4 regions of the Shewanella indica genome follow, and region 3 is predicted to be linked to each of the others. Evidence: predicted binding sites of a transcription regulator. Region 3 holds the regulator's gene; each other region holds the start of a gene.
What was found. Region 3 encodes sigma-54, which starts transcription at its own class of promoters, with help from an activator protein. Its sites were predicted from a motif close to GTTGGCACGNNNNTNGNNT; they were not measured.

Region 1 (4,165 bases), 2.0 Mb from region 3:
GTCACATCCAGGGTTTGTCCCGGCTTGATAAATGGCGGCATATCGGCATGCACAGCCACCACGGCAATATTCTTGATCTTGGGCCTGAAGTTATCCGGCAGATTGATGCCAAAATTCTTCAACATGGTCTTGAAGGTCTGCTCAGTGTAACGGGTCTTCTCCCCGGTTCCCGGCAACCCCACCACCAGGCCGTAGCCTATCAACTGGTTGTCCCTGACCCCTTGGATATCGGCGATATCCTTGATGCGCTCGGCCTGCCCCGGAAGAGAAACCAGCAAACAGGCAAGTGCCATGATTAATTTTATTTTCATGAGCTTATCCTCAGAAAGGCCACCAGTCAGAGAGGAAGAACTGGCTCAGCCAGCCCACCTTTTGCGACTCGGCAAAGGTGCCGGTACCGCTGTACTGAATACGGGCATTGGCGACTTTGGGCGAATCTATGGTGTTTTCAGGGGTAATATCCTGCGGCCGAATAATGCCGGTTACCCGAATAAATTCGTCGCCATTATTGATGGTGATCCACTTTTCACCGCGAATAACCAGGTTGCCATTGCCCAGCACCTGCATCACGTTGGCCGAGATCTGCCCGGAGAGACTGTTACTCTGATCGGCATCGGCCTCGCGATTGGTATCCATGCTGTCGCCGTAGCGAAAATCCAACGGGTTGCCCTTGATGGTGACATTGTTGCCGCCCATGTAGAGCGGGTTCACTGACATGTCCGAGCCTTTTTTGATCTTGTTGCCGACGCTCTTTTTCGCTTGGGTCGACTCCACCAACACCACAGTGATGATGTCCCCTACCCTGTGCGCCCGCAGATCCGAATAAAGTGAAGATGCCTGGCTGTCCTGATAGATAGAGCCGGTCGGTGCGATTCGGGTCGGCGGCGCTTCAGGATACACAGGCGCAAAATAGGGATCATCGGCTATCGGTTTGTTCTGGGTAGAGCTGCAAGCCCCCAGAAATAAAGCCGGAATGATAAGGAACAAGGGTTTCATCACATCACCTCATCACAGATTCTGGTTCACGTAGGCCAGCATCTGGTCTACGGCCGAAATGACTTTGGAGTTCATTTCGTAGATCCGCTGACTTTCAATCAGGTTAACCAACTCTTCGGTCACGTTAACGTTGGAGGTTTCCAGCGAGCCCTGACGAATGGAGCCCAAACCGTCGAGTGAAGCCGTGCCCTGAATTGGGGTACCGCTGGCGCCCGTCTCCAGATAGAGGTTTTGCCCTATGGGATCCAGGCCGGACGGATTGATGAAATCAGAGATGGTCAACTGCCCGACCACCTGGTTTTCGGCGGCGCCCGGGGTTTTAACCGACACTTCGCCTTCGGCGGAAACGGTAATACTGGTGGCATCGTCCGGAATGGTAATGGCAGGCTGCAACACATAGCCGGCGCCGGAAGTCACTATCTGGCCGGTATCATCCAAACTGAACTGGCCGTTACGAGTGTAGGCCGTGGTGCCATCAGGCAGCTGAATTTCAAAGAAGCCCGGGCCCTCAATCATCATGTCCAGCGCGTTATCAGTGGTTTGCAGGTTACCCTGGGAGAAAATTTTCTGGGTGGCCACCACTTTAGTACCTGCGCCCAGGTTAAGGCCATTGGGCAACTTGGTGTTGGAGGCGCTGATACCGCCGGCCTGATTGACTGTCTGGTACAGTAAGTCTTCAAATATCGCCCGGCCCTTCTTGTAGCCTATGGTGCTGGCATTAGCGACGTTATTTGAAATCACCGAGATGTCCGTTTGCTGGGCATCTAACCCAGTCTTACTTATCCATAACGCGGGATGCATATCAATTACTCCTAGCTAATGCGCATCAGTGAAGCGGACGACTTGTCGTTCTCTTCTGCGGTTTTCATCATTTTTACCTGCAGCTCAAACTGACGTTGCAGCTCAATCAGGTTGACCATCTCATCCACGGCATTGACATTACTGCCTTCCACGGCGCCGCTTTCCACATTGACAAAGGGATCGGCGGCGGCCGGATTGCCATCCAAAGTACGGAACAAGCCATCTTCACCGCGCATCAGGTTCTGATTGCCCGGGTTAACCAACTTGATGCGACCCACCTCCTCTATCACCTCGGCGGTTGCGCCTTGAGGACGAATAGAAATAGTGCCGTCTGTGGCAACCTGAATTTTGTCTATCGGCAGCGGCAACACTATCGGGCCGTTATCACCCATTACCGGGTTGCCCCTGTCGTTACGCAGCAAACCTGTAGTGTCAAAACTCAGACTACCGGAGCGGGTATAGGCCTCACTGCCATCGGCGGCCTGCACCGCAATCCAGCCTTGATCTTTGATGGCAATATCCAGATCCCGTCCGGTCGATTTGATAGGGCCGGACTGAAAGTTGGCCGAGGGCGACTCTGTCATGGCGAACACCCGGGTCGGCAAGCCCTCACCGAAGGCTTGCATCGCACGGGCCTGAGCCATGTCGGACTTAAAACCATCTGTGTTGGCATTGGCCAGGTTGTTACCCCTAACCGCCAGCGCATTCATGTTTTGTTTGGCGCCAGTCATGGCGACATAGAGAAGTTTGTCCACCTGCTGCTCCGTCAATCTTTTTACCTATTCAGGTAAAAGCAAACATCGTGCCAATAAAATGAGCAATTGAGCACAAGGACAGCAGAAGAACTTCAGTGACTTGGGAGTTAATAGACAAAGATGCGGCAAGACATTGCCGGGCGGCAATGTCTTGCGCAGGAAGGCTTAGCGGATCTGCAGCACGGTTTGCTGTAGTGTATTGTTCACTTCCAAAGTACGGGAGTTGGCCTGGAAGTTACGTTGGGCCGAAATCAGGTCCACCAACTCAGTGGTCAGGTCGACGTTGGATTGCTCCAGTGTTGATGAACGGATACTGCCAAACACACCGCTGTTGGCCTCACCGGCCAGCGCCGCGCCTGAATCCAGGCTGGCTTTCCAGGAGGTGTTGCCCACCTGGCTCAGTCCCTGCTCATTGGAGAAGCGTGCCAACGCCACCCGTGCCAGAGGCACTGTTGAGCCATTGCTGTACTTAGCAGAGATCAACCCGTCTGTACCCACTTCCACATTAGTCAAACGGCCCACTGTTACACCATCCTGCGTCAATTCCGTGGCGTTGAACTTTTCCGAGAACTGGGTCGGATTGTTGAAATCTATGGTTATCGCTTGAGTGCCGTCAGCAGCAGGACCAAGAACGTTGGCCCCACCAACCCCCAACTGCTCTGTGGTGATCACCGCAGGATCGGAACCTATATAACCGCCGACATCGTTGAACTTAAGCACGGCACCAGTCCAGCCACCTGCAGTTTGTGCTGTGCCTGTACCATCCGCAGTACCGTCACCGTTAGTGTCCGTGTTGTAGGTTCCGGCGCCGCCGCCCAGATTGACCGGCTTGTCGTCAATGGCGTAGTAGGCCACCCAGTTACTCTCACCGGTATGAGCACCATTTTCCGGACGCACAAAATAAGTGGTCAAGGTGTGGGAGTTACCCAAAGAGTCATAAATGGTCACTGCAGTGGAGTTATTAAAAGTATCTGACTTGGATGGGTCAAACAGCGCCGGATCTTTAGTTTCTTGAGTGGAGTCCAGGTTCATGCTAATGCCAACATTGTTGGTTTTCTGCGGGCTACCGGCAGTATCCGGGATCTGCACCGGCTTGGTGGTAGTCAGACTCACAGAAGTGGAGTTACCATCTTTATCGACCGGGAAGCTCTGCAGATAATTACCGGCAGCATCGACCAAAAAGCCGTTGTCATCACGCTTAAAAGCTCCGGCGCGGGTGAAAGAGTAATCCTGACTGCCGACACTGGATGATGTCACGAAGAAACCACCACCGTTGATCGCCATATCCAGCGCATTGTTGGTGGAGTTCAGGTTACCCTGATGGAACTGCTGTGCCACCTGAGTGGTGGTGACACCGCCGCCCACAGTGGTTCTACCATTGGAGAAAATCGAGCTGGCGTACACATCAGCAAACTCGGCCCGGGATTCTTTAAAGCCTATCGTCTTAACGTTGGCAATATTGTTGGCCGTGGTATTGAGATCTTTCTGCGCCGCAGCAATCCCACTCAGAGCAATGTTAAAAGACATAATTCACCTCATGATTTTCAGATACTGTCCGGCGCAGCCGGGGCAGAAACAGAATTAAACTTCGGAAACAGCCAGCACATCGGCCA
Region 2 (4,165 bases), 850 kb from region 3:
GTGATCCTCACCGGAGCCAAGGCCCAGAGTGCGCCTGAACTTATCAGCGCTCCCTGAATGATTTGAGTTTCAGAGCCTTAAAATAGTAGCGCCCCAGGATTGCTCCCGGGGCGCTTTTTTTATTATCCGATGGCTTGACTCATCGGTTGATTGCAGGGCAATTAGAGGCTGTAGTACAGCTCAAATTCGACAGGGTGAGTGGTACGGCTGACACGCTCGGCCTCGGCTTGTTTCAGCTTGAGGTAAGAGTCGATAAAGTCATCGCTGAACACACCGCCGCGGGTCAGGAACTCACGGTCTGCATCCAGAGCCGCCAGGGCGACTTCCAGAGATTCGGCCACAGTCGGGATTTCCGCTGCTTCTTCGGCCGGTAGATCGTACAGATCCTTGTCCATGGCATCACCAGGGTGGATCTTGTTCTGGATACCGTCCAGACCGGCCATCAGCAGTGCTGCAAAGGCCAGGTAAGGGTTGGCCATAGGATCCGGGAAGCGGGTCTCGATACGGCGAGCCTTAGGGCTAGGTACCACAGGGATACGGATAGAAGCGGAGCGGTTGCGGGCAGAATATGCCAGCATCACAGGGGCTTCAAAGTGTGGCACCAAACGCTTGTAGGAGTTGGTGCTTGGGTTGGTGAAGGCGTTCAGGGCACGGGCGTGCTTGATGATACCGCCGATATAGTACAGGGCAGTTTCAGACAGGCCACCGTACTTGTCACCGGCAAACAGGTTAGTACCGTCTTTAGAGAGTGACTGGTGAACGTGCATGCCGCTGCCGTTGTCGCCGACAATCGGCTTGGGCATAAAGGTCGCAGTCTTGCCGTAGGCGTGAGCCATATTGTGGATCACATACTTAAGCTCTTGAATTTCATCGGCTTTCTTTGTAAGTGTGTTGAAGCGCGTGGCGATCTCATTCTGACCCGCGGTAGCCACTTCATGGTGGTGAGCTTCCACAATTTGACCCATCTCTTCCAGCACCAGACACATGGCGCTACGCAGATCCTGTGAAGAGTCTACTGGTGCTACCGGGAAGTAACCGCCCTTAACGAATGGACGGTGGCCTGTGTTGCCGTCTTCATAGCTGGTGCCTGAGTTCCATGCCGCTTCTTTGGCATCTATCTTGACGAAGGTGCCGCTCATGTCGGTACCGAAACGCACGTCATCGAACAGGAAAAATTCTGGCTCAGGGCCGATCAGCACAGTGTCGGCGATGCCGGTAGAACGCAAGTATTCTTCGGCTTTCTTGGCGATGGAGCGAGGGTCACGCTCATACCCCTGCATAGTGCCGGGTTCGAGAATATCGCAGCGGATCAGTGCTGTGGTTTCTTCGGTAAATGGGTCCAGTACAAAGCTGTCTGGATCTGGCATCAGTACCATGTCAGATTCGTTGATCCCTTTCCAACCACCGATGGATGAACCATCAAACATCTTGCCCTCTTCAAAGAAATCAGCATCTACCTGATGAGTCGGGATAGATACATGCTGTTCCTTACCTTTGGTATCGGTAAAGCGTAAATCAACAAACTTAACTTCCAACTCTTGCAGCTGTTGTAAAACTGATTCGACTGACATTATCAAGCCTCCGGTAGGGTAAAGGGGGTGCCCTTTGTCAACTCTTAGTATTTAGCGTCTGGCGCCTTGTTGGTTTCTATTAAGCCAAACTCATGCCAAGATGCTAAGATATTGAAAATAAAGGGAGTGGTAAAATCGAGGGCTGGCGAGACAAGCGGGTTTGCACTATAATGGTGCGTACTGTGTTCCAAAAAGGTGCGCTCACCATAATGGTGCGTGCGCTTATTCAGTAGGATATTCATAGGTGTTTAAAAAATAATCCTGTGCGATAGCCCCTCGCTAGAGTAGAATGGCACGCTTTTTAAAGCAACCATCCGGGGAAATAGTGTTCCCCAGCATGATGCTAGCCCAGGTTTTATAAGGCCTGGAAGGCAATCGCCAAGCAGTCATAAAGCGGTTGTACCATTCAATTTATATTGCTGCATCCCACAGAACAGAGATCGTAAGAGGCAAAACTGTGTTAGAGAATTTACGTAACATCGCCATCATAGCGCACGTTGACCATGGTAAGACTACCCTGGTAGACAAGCTGTTGGCACAGTCAGGAACCCTGGCAACCCGCGGAGAAGCCACCGAGCGGGTGATGGACTCCAACGATCTGGAGAAAGAACGTGGGATCACTATTCTGGCGAAGAACACCGCCATTAAGTGGAACGACTACCGCATTAATATAGTAGACACCCCTGGACACGCCGACTTCGGTGGTGAAGTAGAGCGGGTTCTGTCTATGGTTGACTCTGTACTGCTGCTGGTTGATGCGCAGGACGGTCCAATGCCACAGACACGCTTCGTGACCAAGAAAGCATTTGCCCAAGGCCTTAAGCCTATTGTGGTTATCAACAAGATTGACCGTCCGGGTGCCCGCCCTGATTGGGTTATCGATCAGGTATTTGACCTGTTTGACAACCTGGGTGCTACCGACGAACAGTTGGACTTCCCTATTGTGTATGCTTCTGCTCTGAACGGTTTTGCCAGCTTGGATCCCGATGAAGCCAGTGAAGATATGACACCGCTGTTCCAGACTATCGTTGAAAAAGTATCTCCTCCGGATGCCGATGCCGATGGTCCATTCCAGATGCAGATCTCTCAGCTGGACTACAACAGCTATGTAGGGGTTATCGGTGTGGGTCGTATCAAGCGCGGTAGCGTCAAGACCAACCAGCAGGTCACTATTGTTGGTGCCGACGGTAAAACCCGTAACGGCAAAGTCGGCCAGGTTCTGGGCTATATGGGCCTGGATCGCCACGAAGTGGACAGCGCCAATGCCGGTGATATCGTTGCCATCACAGGCCTGGGCGAGCTGAAGATTTCCGACACCATCTGTGCCGTCGGTCATGCCGAAGCATTGCCACCTCTGTCTGTTGATGAACCAACCATGACTATGACCTTCCAGGTCAACACCTCTCCTTTCGCAGGTAAAGAAGGTAAGTACGTGACTTCACGTAACATCCTTGAGCGTCTGCAACAGGAGCTGGTACACAACGTGGCCCTGCGTGTTGAAGAAACCGAGAGTCCGGATCGTTTCCGCGTATCCGGCCGTGGTGAACTGCACCTGTCTATCCTGATCGAAAACATGCGTCGTGAAGGTTATGAGCTGGCGGTTTCCCGTCCTGAAGTGATCATCAAAGAGATCGACGGCGAGAAGTGCGAACCATACGAGCAACTGACCGTGGATGTGGAAGAAGAGCATCAGGGTGGCGTTATCGAGAAGCTGGGTACCCGTAAGGCCGACATGCGCGACATGCAGCCAGATGGCAAGGGTCGCGTACGTATCGATTTCATGATCCCAAGCCGCGGCTTGATCGGTTTCCAGACTGAGTTTATGACGGCCACTTCGGGTACAGGTCTGCTGTATCATACCTTCGACCATTACGGTCCATACAAGGGTGGCGATATCGGCCAGCGTACCAACGGAGTATTGATCTCCAATGCGACCGGTAAGGCACTGACCTTTGCTCTGTTTGGTCTGCAGGATCGCGGTCGTCTGATGATTGGTCATGCCGCCGAGGTTTATGAAGGCCAGGTGATAGGTATTCACAGCCGCTCCAACGACCTGACAGTAAACTGCCTCAAGGGCAAGCAGTTGACCAACATGCGTGCTTCAGGTACTGACGAAGCTCAGGTACTGACTCCGCATATCCAGATGTCTCTGGAGCAAGCGCTGGAATTCATCGATGATGATGAACTGGTGGAAGTAACGCCTAAGAGCATTCGGATCCGTAAGCGTCATCTGACTGAAAACGACCGTAAGCGCGCCAGCCGCGGTTGATTGTGGTTGCGTTCGAGGTGATAGCCTCACAGTGAATAAAAAGCCCCGCTAAGCTCTAGCTTAGCGGGGCTTTTGTTTATCAAGATTAATCCTCTATTTGTCCCCTGCGATATTGCTGCTGCCATTGCTTGGGGGACAATCCCGTCCAAGTTTTAAAATGACGACTAAAAACAGCGATCTCGGCATAACCTAATTGCAGTGCCAGTTCGGTAATGGTTTGGGTGCCATAACTGAGTTGCTGTTTAGCGATATTTTGTCTGACTTCTTGCAGCAATTGACGATAGCTAAGCCCAGTCTCTTTGAGTCTTGCCTGTAACGTGCGCTC
Region 3 (4,165 bases):
GCGGCCTGAGACTATAGCGAGTTTCATCCTGTGATCACCTGATAGAGTTCTGTTTCATCGCGGGATTTACGCAACTGCTTGAGTATTGCTTTGTCGCTGAGCTTTTCAGCCATGGCAGACAGGGTACTCAGATGTTGTTGGCATTGATCTGCGGGAACCAGAAGGGCGAACAGTATGTCCACCGGTTGGTTGTCTATGGCATCGAAGGCGATAGGCTCTTCGCATTTGACCAGCACGGCAATCGGCTCTGTGATATCAGGCAGCCGGCCATGCGGAATCGCAATACCATTACCTATACCTGTGCTCCCCATCTTTTCGCGGGCCAAAAGGCTTTCAAAAATCGCTTGAGAGGAAAGGGTGGGGTACTGGGCGCTGGCGAGATCGCTAATTAGCTCCAGTACCTTTTTCTTACTGCCCGGAGTGGCACAGGTAGTGCACTCCGGCCGCAGGATGGTACTCAGTTCCATCGTTAGTGTTTTGTCAGCTTTTCTTTATGTTTAATGACCTGACGATCCAATTTATCAATCAGAACGTCGATGGCGGCATACATGTCGGCATGTTCAGAAGTTGCATAGACTTCGCCGCCTGTGAGGTTGATCTTGGCTTCGGCAATCTGTTGCAGTTTTTGTACATTGAGCACAACGTGCACATTATTGATCTGTTCGAAATGGCGTTCAAGTTTCGAAAACTTACTTTCCACATAGTCACGCAGTGAGTCGGTGATCTCGATATGATGTCCTGTCAGGTTGATTTGCATAGAAAGATTCCTCCAATTTCCAACTGTGGATTTATAAACTCTTACGCTGGTTCGACGGTGGTATCATCATAGCCTCGCGATACTTGGCTATGGTGCGTCTTGCAACGTTGATTCCCTGTTCTGCCAGAAGTTGTGCCATCTTGCTGTCGCTCAAAGGTTTCTTCTGGTTTTCCGCTGCCACGAGCTTCTTGATAAAAGCCCTGATCGCCGTGGAAGAGCATTCTCCGCCATCTTCGGTACCGACATGGCTGGAGAAGAAGTACTTCAATTCAAATATTCCCCTCGGGGTATGCATATACTTTTGAGTGGTGACCCTGGAGATGGTCGATTCATGCATCTCGACCGCCTCGGCAATATCGTTGAGTACCATGGGTTTCATGGCCTCTTCACCATATTCAAAAAATCCCTGCTGGAACTGCACTATGCAGTTGGCCACCTTGAGCAGGGTGTCGTTGCGGCTCTCCAGGCTCTTGATAAACCATTTGGCTTCCTGAAGATGACCACGAATAAACTGGCTGTCTGATTGGCTGCGGGCGCTACGGGCCATGGCAGCATACTGTTGGTTGATCCCGAGTTTGGGCATACAGTCCGGATTGAGCTCCACTACCCAGCGGCCGCTCTTCTTCCAGACGCTGACATCCGGGATCACATATTCCTCGTCCATCGGCTGCACCAGCAAACCGGGGCGGGGATTGAGGCTCTGAATAAGGTTGATGGCGTCACGCAGTTGATCTTCCTTGAGCTTGGTCTTACGCATTAGGGTGCGAAAGTCGCGGGTAGCGATGAGATCCAGATGTTCGTCAATCAACAAGCGGGCGTCGGCCAGATGCGGGGTGTCGGCGTTGAACTGTTGCAATTGGATCAGCAGGCATTCGCGCAGATCTCTGGAGGCGATGCCGATGGGATCGAAGTGCTGGATCCGCTTGAGTACCGCCTCGACTTCATCGAGCTCAATCTCAGGGTTGCCCATGGCTTCGAGGATCTCCTCAGTGCTCTGGGTTAGATAGCCCTGCTCGTCAATGGCATCTATGATGGCGGTGGCAATGGCGTCGTCGGTATCGGAAAACGGGGTCAGGTTCTTTTGCCATTCCAGGTGTTCATAGAGACCTTCGCTGGTTTCACCCTGGAAGGGCATGTCATCTTCACGGCCCATAGCCGGCCCTGAGGCGCTGGCGGCGGTAAAGACTTCATCCCAGGTGGTATCCATAGGCAATTCATCCGGCATAGACTCATTGTTCAATGCCTCTGAGGTTTCTACCGTGGAACCATCTTCCTGCTTGACGCTCAATTCGCCGGCGTCGTTTTCCTTGTGGTTGTCGTCGATAGCGTCATCCTGGTTGTCCTCGGCCATCTCCAACAGAGGGTTGGCTTCCAAGGCTTCCTGGATTTCCTGCTGCAGCTCAAGGGACGACAGTTGCAGCAGGCGAATTGCCTGCTGCAACTGAGGTGTCATGGTCAACTGTTGACCCAATTTGAGCTGGAGTGACGCTTTCATTATACCGCTAATCCCTACTCGTTATTTTTCAAGGAAAAAATTCAATAATAACAAACTATAATACCCGGAATTGCCGCCGGATGACATGATCCTAACTATAGCCTGAATTGTTCGCCTAAGTACACAGCACGCACTTGCTGGTTGTCCAAGATTTCAGCGGGTGTGCCCTCGGCAATCAACTGCCCATGGCTGACAATGTAGGCTCGCTCACAAACGTCGAGCGTTTCGCGAACATTGTGGTCTGTGATCAGCACCCCCAAACCGCGGGACTTAAGCTGTTCGATGATTTTCTTGATATCGATAACTGAGATGGGATCCACACCGGCGAACGGCTCATCCAGCAGAATGAACTGTGGATTGGCGGCCAATGCCCGGGCGATTTCCACCCGGCGGCGTTCACCGCCGGAGAGGGACATCCCCAGGCTGTCACGTATGTGGGTAATGTGGAATTCTTCCAGCAACTGTTCGAGTTGTTCCTCGCGCTCGTCGCTGTTGAGCTCTTTGCGGGTTTGCAGTACGGCCATGATGTTGTCATGTACCGACAGCTTGCGGAAAATACTGGCTTCCTGTGGCAGATAGCCTATGCCTTTACGGGCACGCAGGTGCATGGGATCCAAGGTCAGCTCGTCGTCGTCAATGAAAATACGGCCCTTGTCACTCTGCACCAGGCCAACCACCATATAGAAGGTAGTCGTCTTGCCCGCCCCGTTGGGGCCCAGCAGCCCCACGATCTGGCCGGTATTGACCGATAGGCTGACATCTTTGACTACGTTGCGCTTCTTGTAACTCTTTGCCAGGTTTTGTGCCGTCAGGGTGCTGGTCATTGCGGCTCCTGCTGCTGTTCTTTCTTATTGAGATCCTGATAGTTTTCCGGCTGGATAACAGTGGTTACCCTATCTTGGCCTTTGCCGCTGCTTTCCGCTTCCAGCTGCTGCTTGTTGATGTCGTAGACTATCTTCTCGGCGGTTACTTCGCTGCCGTCCTGTTCCACTTTGGCTTGGCCTATCAAGGTCATGATGCGGCTGTCTATGTTGTAGTGGATCTCTTTGGCCTTGGCACTGGCCTGACGGCCATCTTCCAGCTTCTGGGTATAGGTGGCAGGTGAGCCCTTGGCCACCAGGATCCGCTCGCCACTCTTGTCCTCAGTGTAAGCCGTGAGTTCATCGGCCAGCAGCTTCAAACTGCCCTGGGTGACTGTGACAGGCCCGCCGTATACCACGCGCTTGTTTTTGATATCGGCAAACTGATTGGCGGCGCTGATCTCGACTTTTTGCAGCAGATCTTCTTCAATGGCCACTGCCGACAGGCTTGTGATGCACAAGAGGGCACCGATAAAAAGCTTACTTGGTTTCATAGGTTCCTTTCACCTGACTGGTCAGCTTTACTTGCTGAGCGTTGAGATCGGCATACAGGCCGGATCCCTTGATATTAAAGTCTCTGCCTTCGATCAGGATCTCGCGATCTGAGGTCATGATCATGGTGTCCAGATCCAGCTCCACATAACTGGTTTTCAGGCTCTGGATCGGTTCATTGGGGCTAATGGCGTCGATGATAACATTATTTTCAAGTACCACTCGGTTACTCTTGCGATTGAGCCTGCCCTCGTTGGCAGACAGGCGCCACTGCGCTTCGCCCTTGTCCGGATAGACCAGATAAACCGGTTGGTTGAAGAAGGTCTTCTCATTGGCTTCATAGTGTTCCATGTGCGCCGCCGCGACCCTGCTGGCGACATTGCCCTGCTCGTCAAAGTTGACTGAGCGCAGGTCATCGGCGACAAAGTCCGGCCGCACAACATCCACCGGCGCCTCGCTCTGTTGGGCGTTGCGCTTGTTCTGCACCTGCCAGTAAAGGATAAGTGCAGTGGAGAAAAACAAAATAATGGCCAGAGTGACCCTATTCATATACTCATTCCG
Region 4 (4,165 bases), 130 kb from region 3:
CCAGTGAAACTCTCACCGCCTTTGCTAATTACCTTGGGACTCTTTACCGCTCTGGGAATTGTTCTCATTGCCATCAATCAGGATGCTAAACCCAAGGGGCCGGAAACCTGGAGTGCCTTCATTTATACCCATGGTTTCGATTCGGGGCGTTATCTCAAAGAGGACGATTTTGGCGACTATGCCAGCTGTAAAGCGTTCGCCATCGAGAAGTCCCAGGCCGCAGAAGGGGCTCCTTGGGAGTGCGGCAGCTACTGCCGCTTTGACTCCCGCCGCCAGGGCTTTCAGTGCGAGCAGATGCGTAACGACTAAGTCTGCTTAGAAGGGGAAACGGGCGCTGAGCTTGGGGTACTGTTTACGCAGTGCCTTGGGCTGGTCGTTGAAACGCTTGCCCTTGGGCTGACTCAGCCCCGAAGGCACAAACGGTAACTCTTTGCCGGTACGGGTCTCGTATAGCTGGCCGGCCAGCAGATCTATCTCCTCAACAAAAGGATAGGCGTAACCATTCAATTGCGGCCAAACTTCCAGCTCTCCCAGCGAATCCGCTGCATTGCAGGCCGCCTGATAACGCTCCTTTCCCAGAGTCACCAGGAAGTTCCGGAACTCGGCGAAACCATAATCTGAATCAACTCCGGCAATGATGTAAGCTGCGCCCCAAAGATCCCAGCTGTAACTCAACCTGAGCAGCCTGGCAAAGTGCTTATCAAACTCTGCCAGCTCATCATCGCCCAGGCTTTGCAGTTTTTCGGTCAAACGCGCCTGGAGTTCCTGTTGTTCCTGATCGGGATAGTCGCGGCTGACCAGCTCCCAGAACTGCTCTTCTGTCATTGAGTGTTATCCTGCCAAAAATGTCGGCGCTCATTTTACCGGAAAATGCGATTAAAATCCGGCTGGACTCACCCCAGGGCTTTCCATAGACTTAGGCCCATTTCTCACAGGAGTCATTTATGTCCATTTCAAGACCAATACCATTGGTACTGCTTTGCATCCTCTATCTGGTACTGGCCGGGGTAGCACTGTGGCGCACCATCAGCACAGGTGCAGTAGATCTGTTTACCTTGGGAGTCATCCCAGTATTGGTAGGCATAATGTTACGTACAAGTTGGTCGCTGTGGGCACTGCGTATCTATCTCTTTATCCAGACTCTGGGACTACTGGCATTGGCCGCTACTGCATTGATGGCACTGCAGATAACGCCTGAAGATGTCAAACTTGAGCTGGCTGGACGCAATATCCCCTTGCTGCCGCTGGCGGCTGTGTTGTTGGCCTTGCTGGCATTCCAGTATTGGGTAGCTTTTTCCACCAACACAAAACGCTTCTTGCAACAGGAAAAATCTGACTAGATCGCACTGAATTTAAGGAAATCAGCGACCGGCTCACAATTTTGTATAATTTTGGTTAAAAAATAGCGAATAAAGCCCAAGAAGCCCGCTGAAAGGCCTTTTCAAGCCAAAAACCTTATGGCATGTTAGATGGGCAATAATAATTCAATCGACGGAAAGAAGAGACGCTCCAGATGAACAAAACTGAACTAATCGCAAAAATGGCAGAACATGCAAACCTGTCCAAGGCAGAAGCTGCCCGCGCCCTCAAGTCGTTCGAAGTAGCAGTGACTGATGCCATGAAAGAAGGATCTAAAATCTCCATCGTAGGCTTTGGTTCTTTCGAAACCTCAACCCGCGCGGCCCGCACAGGTCGTAATCCGCAAACCGGCAAAGAGATCCAGATCCCTGCAGCCACTATTCCCAAGTTTAAAGCCGGTAAGGCACTGCGTGACAGCGTCAACTAAACTGCTTTTCACGGATGAAAGCGCCTCATATTGAGGCGTTTTTTTATTGTCTGTAGTTCCCAACATTCCACTGCACAAAAAAAGGGCAAAACGCCCTAACTAAAGGCAACAATCTGTTAACTGAGTTTCAGAATAAAAGCTAACTTTCTGTATTTCATATTCATTTAAACTTGGCACAAGATTCGCTCATCCCACAAAGACAATAACGAGTGTCTGCGCCGGTCAAGCTTGCCCGGTTCCGGAACCCAACCATCGAGGGGATGAGAATGAAACACACCAAGTTTTCAATGTCAGTTATTGCAGGTCTGTTGTTGCTGGCCGGCGAAGTCCAGGCGACTGTATCAGGGAATATCGGCGTCGCCTCCAACTATCTGTGGCGCGGGGTTACCCAAACAAATGACTCTGTCGCCGTTCAAGGCGGTATAGACTACAGCCACGACTCTGGCTTTTACCTGGGCACCTGGGCCTCTAATGTCGACTTTGGTGATGACACCAGTTACGAGCTCGATTTTTACGGCGGTTACTCCGGCAGCATAGGCGAAGACTTTGGCTATGACATCGGCTATCTCTACTATGGTTATCCTGATGCCAAGGGTGATATCGACTTTGGCGAACTGGCGTTGAACCTCAGTTGGAAGTGGTTTGAGCTGGGTTATGCCAAGGTGGTCAATGCCGGTGATGATGTAGCCAAAGCGCCGCTGGATAACAAGGATTTGAGCTATATCCACGCGGGTTTCAGCTATCCCATCACGGAAACCGTGACGCTGACGGCACACTATGGTTATTCAGACGGCGATGTGGTGCAGAGCTGGTTCCAGGTTTCCAACTACGCCGACTACCATTTGGCCATCAGCAAGGACACAGGCATAGGCTCTGTCTCCTTTATGGTAGCCGATACGGATCTGCCGGACGACGATGCCAAGATAGTGCTCAGCTATGTCTATGAGTTCGAATTCTAAGGAAGGTGCGAACTCCTATATGGGGAAAGCCCGAGGCGCAATTAGGCGATGACAGTTCGATTGTGTTTACGGGCAGCAACCATTTTTTCGATATGCTCCACTATCGGCTCTGCCACCTTGATGCCTGTAGTCAGTTCTATGCCTTCAATACCCGGAGCCGAATTGACTTCAAGCACCAAAGCGCCGCGCTCAGAGCGAAGAATATCCACCCCGGCCACAGCCAGCCCCATCGCCTTGACTGCATCTATGGCGCTCTTGCGCTCCTGGGGGGTAATCTTGATTTTCTCGGCGCTGCCACCCAAATGCAGATTGGAGCGAAAATCTCCTTCCGGCCCCTGGCGTTTCATGGCCGCAACCACCTTGTCGCCCACCACGAAGCAGCGGATATCACTGCCGTTGGCTTCTTTGATATATTCCTGTACCAGAATGTTGGCCTTAAGCCCCAGAAAGGCTTCAATAACGCTCTCGGCGGCCTTCTTGGTTTCGGCCAGCACCACGCCTATTCCTTGGGTGCCTTCCAAAAGTTTAATCACCAGCGGCGCACCACCCACCATGGCGATAAGATCCGGAATATCGTCCGGCTTGCTGGCAAAGCCGGTGACCGGCATACCTACCCCTTTGCGAGAGAGCAACTGCAGTGCCCGCAGCTTATCCCTTGAGCGGGCAATGGAGATAGAATCATTGGCGGCGTACACCCCCATCATCTCGAACTGGCGCACCAGGGCACAGCCATAAAAAGTCACACTGGCATGGATCCTCGGGATAATGGCATCAAAACCGCTGAGTTCTTCACCTTCAAGATGAATACTGGGTTGCACCGAGTTGATGTTCATATAACAGTTGAGTGGATTGATCACCAAGGCCTGATGACCGCGTCCCTCACAGGCTTCCACCAGCCTGCGGGTAGAATAAAGCTCGGGAAATTGAGAGAGGATACCGATTTTCATGTTTGGAAGACCCGGTAAAGAGAGTTATGGCCCAGCAAAAAGAGCAGGCATCTTTGACCATACTTTGCCAATAGGCAAGCAAAATCAAACATTCCCCTCGGCCAGCAAAGGTAAAATATGCTGCACTTCAAAATCCGTGGGCCGAATCGGCCGACAGTAAAGATATCCCTGCAGCAGATTGCAGCCTCGTTCACGACAAAACTGTGCCTGCGCCTCTGTCTCTATACCCTCAGCCACAGACACCACGTTAAAACCGTTGGCAAAATTAATCAAGGCAGACAACAGACGTTTACCACGTTCATCCTGCTCGACCGAAGCCACAAAACTCTTGTCGATTTTAAGTACATTGATAGGAAAATATTTGATGTGCTCGAGAGATGAAAAGCCGGTGCCAAAGTCATCCAAAGACAACACTACCCCCAAGGCAGCAATCCGCTCCAACACCTTGGCCAGCTCCAGCGGTTCTTCAATCA

Region 1: the regulator sigma-54 is predicted to act here: its motif matches at 2,589-2,607, upstream of flgF (flagellar basal-body rod protein FlgF).
Region 2: the regulator sigma-54 is predicted to act here: its motif matches at 1,653-1,671, upstream of glnA (glutamate--ammonia ligase).
Region 4: the regulator sigma-54 is predicted to act here: its motif matches at 1,956-1,974, upstream of SIL79_RS03740 (TorF family putative porin).

What each region holds. Positions count from the first base shown of each region.
Region 1 covers NZ_JAWXXR010000001.1:2,887,242-2,891,406, reverse strand. Annotated here, with positions in the region: gene SIL79_RS12980 (flagellar basal body P-ring protein FlgI) at 1-311, opposite strand, end outside; gene flgH (flagellar basal body L-ring protein FlgH) at 322-996, opposite strand; gene flgG (flagellar basal-body rod protein FlgG) at 1,009-1,797, opposite strand; gene flgF (flagellar basal-body rod protein FlgF) at 1,809-2,552, opposite strand; gene flgE (flagellar hook protein FlgE) at 2,718-4,079, opposite strand; gene flgD (flagellar hook assembly protein FlgD) at 4,134-4,165, opposite strand, start outside.
Region 2 covers NZ_JAWXXR010000001.1:1,782,170-1,786,334, forward strand. Annotated here, with positions in the region: gene SIL79_RS08255 (hypothetical protein) at 1-57, shown strand, start outside; gene glnA (glutamate--ammonia ligase) at 162-1,571, opposite strand; gene typA (translational GTPase TypA) at 2,029-3,840, shown strand; gene SIL79_RS08270 (helix-turn-helix domain-containing protein) at 3,926-4,165, opposite strand, start outside.
Region 3 covers NZ_JAWXXR010000001.1:927,505-931,669, reverse strand. Annotated here, with positions in the region: gene rapZ (RNase adapter RapZ) at 1-27, opposite strand, end outside; gene ptsN (PTS IIA-like nitrogen regulatory protein PtsN) at 24-467, opposite strand; gene hpf (ribosome hibernation promoting factor) at 470-757, opposite strand; gene SIL79_RS04280 (RNA polymerase factor sigma-54) at 789-2,252, opposite strand; gene lptB (LPS export ABC transporter ATP-binding protein) at 2,348-3,076, opposite strand; gene lptA (lipopolysaccharide transport periplasmic protein LptA) at 3,073-3,606, opposite strand; gene lptC (LPS export ABC transporter periplasmic protein LptC) at 3,593-4,153, opposite strand; gene kdsC (3-deoxy-manno-octulosonate-8-phosphatase KdsC) at 4,150-4,165, opposite strand, start outside.
Region 4 covers NZ_JAWXXR010000001.1:797,543-801,707, forward strand. Annotated here, with positions in the region: gene SIL79_RS03720 (hypothetical protein) at 4-309, shown strand; gene SIL79_RS03725 (DUF4240 domain-containing protein) at 316-825, opposite strand; gene SIL79_RS03730 (hypothetical protein) at 945-1,340, shown strand; gene SIL79_RS03735 (HU family DNA-binding protein) at 1,514-1,786, shown strand; gene SIL79_RS03740 (TorF family putative porin) at 2,053-2,745, shown strand; gene rimK (30S ribosomal protein S6--L-glutamate ligase) at 2,787-3,692, opposite strand; gene SIL79_RS03750 (putative bifunctional diguanylate cyclase/phosphodiesterase) at 3,777-4,165, opposite strand, start outside.